Regions from separate parts of the Megamonas sp. genome, predicted to be linked through region 1. Evidence: a T-box and tRNA genes for the amino acid it is inferred to sense, from the RefSeq annotation. Region 1 holds a T-box; the other holds one or more tRNA genes.
The links. A T-box is a leader RNA that pairs with one kind of tRNA and senses whether it is charged. The one in region 1 lies ahead of glyQ (glycine--tRNA ligase subunit alpha), so its partner is inferred to be a tRNA-Gly.
Positions count from the first base shown of each region.

Region 2: it encodes a tRNA-Gly, which carries the amino acid that the T-box ahead of glyQ (glycine--tRNA ligase subunit alpha) is inferred to sense. The anticodon was not compared.

Region 1 covers NZ_CFQVBI010000036.1:40,186-43,614, reverse strand. The annotation lists gene glyS (glycine--tRNA ligase subunit beta) at 1-459, opposite strand, end outside; gene glyQ (glycine--tRNA ligase subunit alpha) at 462-1,340, opposite strand; T-box leader at 1,407-1,578, opposite strand; gene AC5LAX_RS04720 (cytosine permease) at 1,661-2,887, opposite strand; TPP riboswitch at 2,960-3,066, opposite strand; gene rplS (50S ribosomal protein L19) at 3,230-3,429, shown strand, end outside.
Region 2 covers NZ_CFQVBI010000035.1:5,370-8,798, forward strand. The annotation lists gene AC5LAX_RS04445 (biotin--[acetyl-CoA-carboxylase] ligase) at 1-604, opposite strand, end outside; gene AC5LAX_RS04450 (ASCH domain-containing protein) at 865-1,209, shown strand; tRNA gene AC5LAX_RS04455 (tRNA-Gly) at 1,392-1,466, shown strand; tRNA gene AC5LAX_RS04460 (tRNA-Cys) at 1,470-1,544, shown strand; gene dut (dUTP diphosphatase) at 1,649-2,098, shown strand; gene AC5LAX_RS04470 (replication-associated recombination protein A) at 2,100-3,429, shown strand, end outside.

The DNA.
Region 1 (3,429 bases):
TACAAAGCGGAAATCTAAATCGCCCCAACGCATATTTTTAGGGAAATTCAAGCCTTCTACTAATTCTTTTAATAAAGTAGGTAAAAGTTCTACAGTCTGTTTGCCTTCTTCACTAGAAACAGCATATACATAACCATCTTTTACTACTAAATCAGCAACATCTACTTTTTTGCCACGAGCAAAACCGATAGCTGCTTTTGTAGGATTGCCATCTTTATCAAAAGCGATAGCAGTAGATGGGCCTTTATATTCACTAGATGCACCTTGCTGAGTTTCTGCAAGATTTTTTACTAAAAGTGCAGTTCTGCGAGGTGTACCAAGAGTTGTTACTTCATCAAAATCAAGACGCATTTCTTGAAATTTTGCAGTTGCTTTTTCTTTTAATTGAGCTAAAATTCCTGGCATAAAATGAGCAGGAACTTCTTCTGTACCAATTTCTAATAATAAATCTTTAGCCATTATTATTTTGCTCCTTTCTTCAAGAGAGGATAGCCGAGTTCTTCACGCTGTTTTAAATAACATTGAGCACAAAGACGAGCAAGATTACGTACACGAGAAATAAACGCTGTACGTTCAGATACGCTGATTGCTCCACGAGAATCAAGCAAGTTAAATGTATGAGAACATTTCAATACATAATCATATGCTGGATGAACATAGCCAAGCTCAATTACGCGAACAGCTTCTTTTTCGTATTTATCGAAAAGGTCAAATAAAAGAGCAGTATCTGCAAGTTCAAAGTTATAAGTGGATTGTTCAAATTCATTTTGATGGAATACATCACCATAAGTGTATGTGCCATTCCAATCAATATCATAAACATTTTCTTTTTCTTGAATATACATTGCAATACGTTCAAGACCATAAGTAATTTCAGAAGCTACAGGTTTTACATCAACACTACCTACTTGTTGGAAATAAGTAAACTGTGTGATTTCCATACCATCGAGCCAAACTTCCCAACCAAGACCCCAAGCACCAAGTGTTGGAGATTCCCAGTTATCTTCAACAAAACGGATATCATGTTCTTTTTCATTGATACCGAGTTTTGCTAAGCTCTGTAAATAAAGTTCCTGAATATTATCAGGAGATGGTTTCATAATTACCTGGAATTGATGATGTTGGAATAAACGGTTAGGATTTTCACCATAACGACCATCAGCTGGACGACGAGATGGTTCTACATATGCTACATGCCAAGGTTCAGGGCCAAGTACACGTAAAAATGTAGAAGGGTTCATAGTACCTGCACCTTTTTCCACGTCATAAGGTTGAGCTAAAATACAGCCTTGCTTAGACCAAAATTCCTGCAAAGTCAGGATAATTTCCTGAAATGTCATAAATATACCTCCTTGATATTCATGGGCGACAAAATAAAAAATCTCGCCCATGTAACAACAAAATGTTACAGGGACGAGATGTATTCCCGCGGTTCCACCCTGATTGACTTAAATATATTTAAGTCCTCTTTAGAATGTTATTTATTATTATAAAGCTCCCTAGCGCCATTCACTTTTTGTAGTCTTACACCATCACTACTCGCTGATTAAAGTTACTTTTCTAGTTCATTGCTGTACATAAAGTCTAGCAAAAGAAAAAATCCTTGTCAATATATTTATGTTGTTTACTTTTAGATTTATGGCTAAATAATAAAATACTTTTAATATTTCTTATTCAAACTAAATTTTTTTGCCCCAATCAATTGATTAACAAAAATATTAATAATGGCTATAGCTAACATAACTGGCACAGTAATCCCAATAAATGTGCTATAATCAATCAACAATTCATAAGCTATAAAACCAATTAACCATAAAAGACAATTTTTACCAGTGATAAATGAATTTTGATGATAAATATTATGACTAAAGAAATATTCAGAAAAAGCAATAGCAAATAACGGTGCAAAAGTTGCTGCTATAAAATAAAGGAAAGTTTCATATTGTTCCATAGATAAGAAAATAGCAAGCAATGTAGAAATTATACATACAAAAAATGCTGTATATTTTACATCTAATTGATTACTGATATGATTTAAACAAATACTTGAAGAATTTATCGTAATGAAATTAGTTGTTACTGTAGATAATAAAATAACAACTAAAGAAATAACACCCAATCCAGATAACATAAAAATATCACAAATATCTGTTATACCATAATGAACAGCACTACCTAAACCAATTGTATACATTAAAATACTGCCAAAACAATATGCCACTACACAGCTCACTGTACCTGTAGATTGATTTTTAAGTGTTCTTGTATAATCTGAAATAACTGGCATCCATGATAAACACATAGCAATATTCAATTCTACCGCCATGCCAAAACTCATACTTTCATCTAAGGAAGTTACCACTTCATTTGCAGAAACTACCGCCCCAAAACCTAAATATAAAGAAGCAAGCAATAAACAAAGCATTACTACTTTATTTATCTTACTTACAAAATCCATTGTACTAAAAATCCAAATGCAAGGAAAAAGACCTATGATAATTGTCCATAAAATAGTATTTTCTCCTATATTCCATAAAGATGCCATTAATTTATTGAAAGCTTGTGCCCCAATGATGGTCATTATAGAAGTCCAACCTATTAATTGAATAGTATTTAATAGAGAGAAACTAACAGAACCCAACTTACCAAAAGATAAATTAATACTTTCAGAAGCACTGCAACGTTTATTAGCACCGATAATCCCTGCTAAATAAAGAATAATTCCGCCAATTACATGACCTACTAAAATAGCTAAAAATCCATCTTTCATGCCAAGTGGTGCTAAAAAAGTTCCTGTCATGATTTCAGCCACAGAAACTGCTGTACCAAACCAAATCAATGATACATTAAAACTAGAATTATTTGTTGATGTAAAAAATGTAGACAAAAAATCACCTCATAAAAAATAAAAATATTTAAAAATAAAAAAAGGAAATAGCCATGCCATTTCCTTGAAAATACGTAATCAAACTAATATTTCCCTACGTTGGCATTATCCAAATCAGGTCATAGGTCGAAGTTCACAACTTCCTCTCAGCCTGTCTACAAGCTCCCTTTTTCATATTCTGCCTTTAATATAAATTATCCTAAAATATTTGTCAAATTCTCGAAAAATCTCCAAAAAATATATTGCATAGCCCATTTTTATATGATAAAATAGCCTAGTATGCAACAAACGGTCCGCTGTGAGATATTCTTATATGAACGTTTGAATTAAGGAGGAAAAATAATGAATATTATTCAGGCTTTAGAACAGGAACAATTACGTAACGATATCCCTAAATTTATCCCTGGCGATAGCGTTCGCGTACATGTAAAAGTAGTTGAAGGATCCAACGAACGTATTCAGATGTTCGAAGGTGTTGTAATCGCTCGCCAAGGTTCTGGCGTTCGTGAAAACTTCACAGTAAGAAGAATTTCTTATGGTGT
Region 2 (3,429 bases), on a different contig from region 1:
AATTTATACAATCCATTTCAGCATTCATTTCTGTCAAAATACCTACTAATTTTTTTCCTTTATATAAAACATCATTAGGCCATTTAATACCCACTTTTACACCAGTAACATCTTCGATAGCTTTGGTGATAGCAGTAGCAGCCATCAATGTGCATTTTGGTGCTTCTTGAGGTAAAAATTTTGGTTTTAAAATGACAGAAAACCAAATCCCTTTATATTTAGGAGAAAAGAAAGAGCGAGATAATCTGCCTCTACCACCACCTTGCTCTTCACTGATGATGATAGTACCATCTTTAACACCTTGAAGTGCTATTTTTTTTGCTTGGGTATTTGTGGAGTCTACAGTTTCAAAATATAAAATTTCAGAACCTAATATTTTAGTGGTAAGAGAAGATTTTATTTCTTCGCTTGATAATAAATCTGGAGAGTCAATCAAACGATAACCACTTCTAGGAACACTTTCAATATTATAGCCACTATCACGTAGTGCTTTTATATGTTTCCAGATAGCAGTTCGAGATACTTTTAGTGTATCAGCTAAGTATTCACCGGATAAAAATTTGTTGCCATTTTGTTTTAATAAGTTTAAGATTTGAGAACGCATAATAAAAATTGTTATAAAATAACAATAGCTACCCTCTTTTCTTTAAAATTTTGTTTTGTGATATAAATATAATAAATAAATTAATAAAAATCTTGATTGTTAAAATATATAATAGCTTAACAAAGTCATATTCGCAATAAAGTTAGACAATAAATTTTAGAAGAAAAAAGGATTTTTACAAATTTTAGTAAAATATATAATATATATCTTTAAATATTTTAAGAATTAAATTATATTTTATAAATTGGAGGCTGATTATAATGATGGCATTAAACTTTCAGGCAAAAAAACATGAAGAATTGATTATGTCACGTAAAAAAAATTGTACTGTTCGCTTAGGAGACGTTCGCAATCAATATCCAGAAAGTTCTATAGTATGGATTACTACTGGTAAAAAATATGAAGTGAAAAAAAGATTGTATACAGCAATCATTGATAAAGTTCGCGTAAAAAAATTCGCTGAATTAACTTCAAGAGATTTAGGTCATCAAAATCCAGAAATTGATTCATTAGAAGGATTGCGTTTAGATTTTGAAAATATTTATCAACGTCGAATTACTTTAGATGATACTGTAACAGTAATATATTTTTCTGAAGTTCTTTAAGAAATATTGAATAATAAGCTATTTTTTCATTTTTATATAATGGGGAAATAGCTTATTTATTAGGCTTTTTAGAGCTTTGAAAACTTTTTTAAAAAAATTTTTAAAAAGTTGTTGACAAAATACTTTGTTATGCATATAATAATACATGTCGCTGATACAGCGGCAGACAAAAAACGTCAAATGCGGAAGTAGCTCAGTGGTAGAGCATCACCTTGCCAAGGTGAGGGTCGCGAGTTCGAGCCTCGTTTTCCGCTCCAGACGGCGGCATAGCCAAGTGGTAAGGCAGAGGTCTGCAAAACCTTTATTCCCCAGTTCAAATCTGGGTGCCGCCTCCAAATGAATTTATTATGCACTGTGTGATTGCACAGTGCATTTTTTGTTATATAATAAAATATTGAGCTATGAAAAATATTAAATATAATTTTAAGGAGTTGTTTTTTTGCGTAATCGTGGTTTTGAAATAGTGAGTGATTTTAAAGATAAACATATAAATTTACCAACTCGAAAAACAAGTAAATCAGCAGGTTATGATATCGAAGCTGCTGAAGATAAAATTATAAAAGCTGGGCAAATGGCAGTAATTGCAACAGGATTAAAAGCTTATATGCAAGATGATGAATATTTAGGTATACATATTCGTTCTAGTTTAGCTTTTAAAAAGCATTTGAATTTAGTAAATTCTCAAGGTGTTATTGATGCAGATTATTATAACAATGAAGATAATGAAGGTCATATAATGATTGGTCTGATAAACTTTGGTGATGAAGATGTAGAAATTACTAAAGGTATGAGAATAGCTCAAGCCATTTTTTATAAATTTTTAACTATAGATGATGAAAAAAATGTTGATACTATAAGAAGTGGCGGTTTTGGTTCAACAGGAGAATAATATGCAAGATTTAGACTTATTTTCAGCAATGGCTAGTGAAAATAATGAAAGTATAAGCGAAAATACTATAGAGATGGATGAAGACTATCGTCCATTAGCTGAAAGAATGCGACCACGTAATTTTGATGAATATATAGGACAGGAAAAAATACTGGGTAAAAAATCATTTTTGCGTAGAATGGTACAAGAAGATAAAATACCTTCGATGATTTTATATGGGCCTCCAGGTACAGGAAAGACAACGCTTGCGAAAATGATTGCAGGTATGACAAAAAGTGATTTTTCTCGACTAAATGCGGTTTCTGCTGGTATCTCTGATGTGCGTAAAATCATTGAAAAAGCTGATGAAAATAGAAGATATTATCGTAAACGTACAATTATATTTTTAGATGAAATACATCGTTTTAATAAGGCTCAACAAGATGTATTATTGCCTTATGTTGAAGATGGTAGAATTATCTTGATTGGTGCTACTACAGAAAATCCGTATTTTGAAGTAAATCATGCGTTATTATCTAGAGTTCGTGTAGTAAAATTAGAATTATTAGATGAACAAAATTTAATTGATATCTTAAAAGTAGCTTTAGAAGATAAAGTTCGCGGTTTGGGTAAATATGAATTTAAATATGATGATGAAATATTATCGATAATAGCTCAATATGCTGGTGGCGATGCTAGAGTGGCTTTGAATATATTAGAGCAAGCTGGCGATGTGGCGTTAGAGCAAAATCATAATATCAATAAAGAAATTATTGAAAGTATTATCAGTGAAAAAATTCAGACGTATGATAAAAACGGTGATAATCACTATGATATAGTATCGGCATTTATCAAGAGTATGAGGGGAAGCGACCCTGATGCGGCGTTGCACTATTTAGCAAGAATGTTAGTAGCAGGTGAAGATATTAATTTTATTGCTCGAAGAATTGCTATCTGTGCCTCCGAAGATGTGGGAAATGCAGACCCACAAGCTTTAGTTTTGGCTATGGCTACAGTGCAAGCTGTTCAATTTTTGGGTATGCCTGAAGCTCGTATACCACTTGCACAAGCAGTAACATATATAGCATCTGCGCCTAAAAGTAATGCCAGTTATTTAGCGATTGATAAAGCTATAGAGCAAGTAAAAAGTCAAGATTGTGGGCAAGTACCAATACATTTAAGAGATTGTCATTATAAAGGTGCTAAAAAGCTTGGTCATGGTGTAGATTATAAATATGCTCATGATTATCCATATCATATAGTGAAACAACAGTATTTGCCTGATAAAATAAAAAATGCTAAATATTATATGCCAACATCAAATGGATATGAAGAAAAAATTGGTAAATATA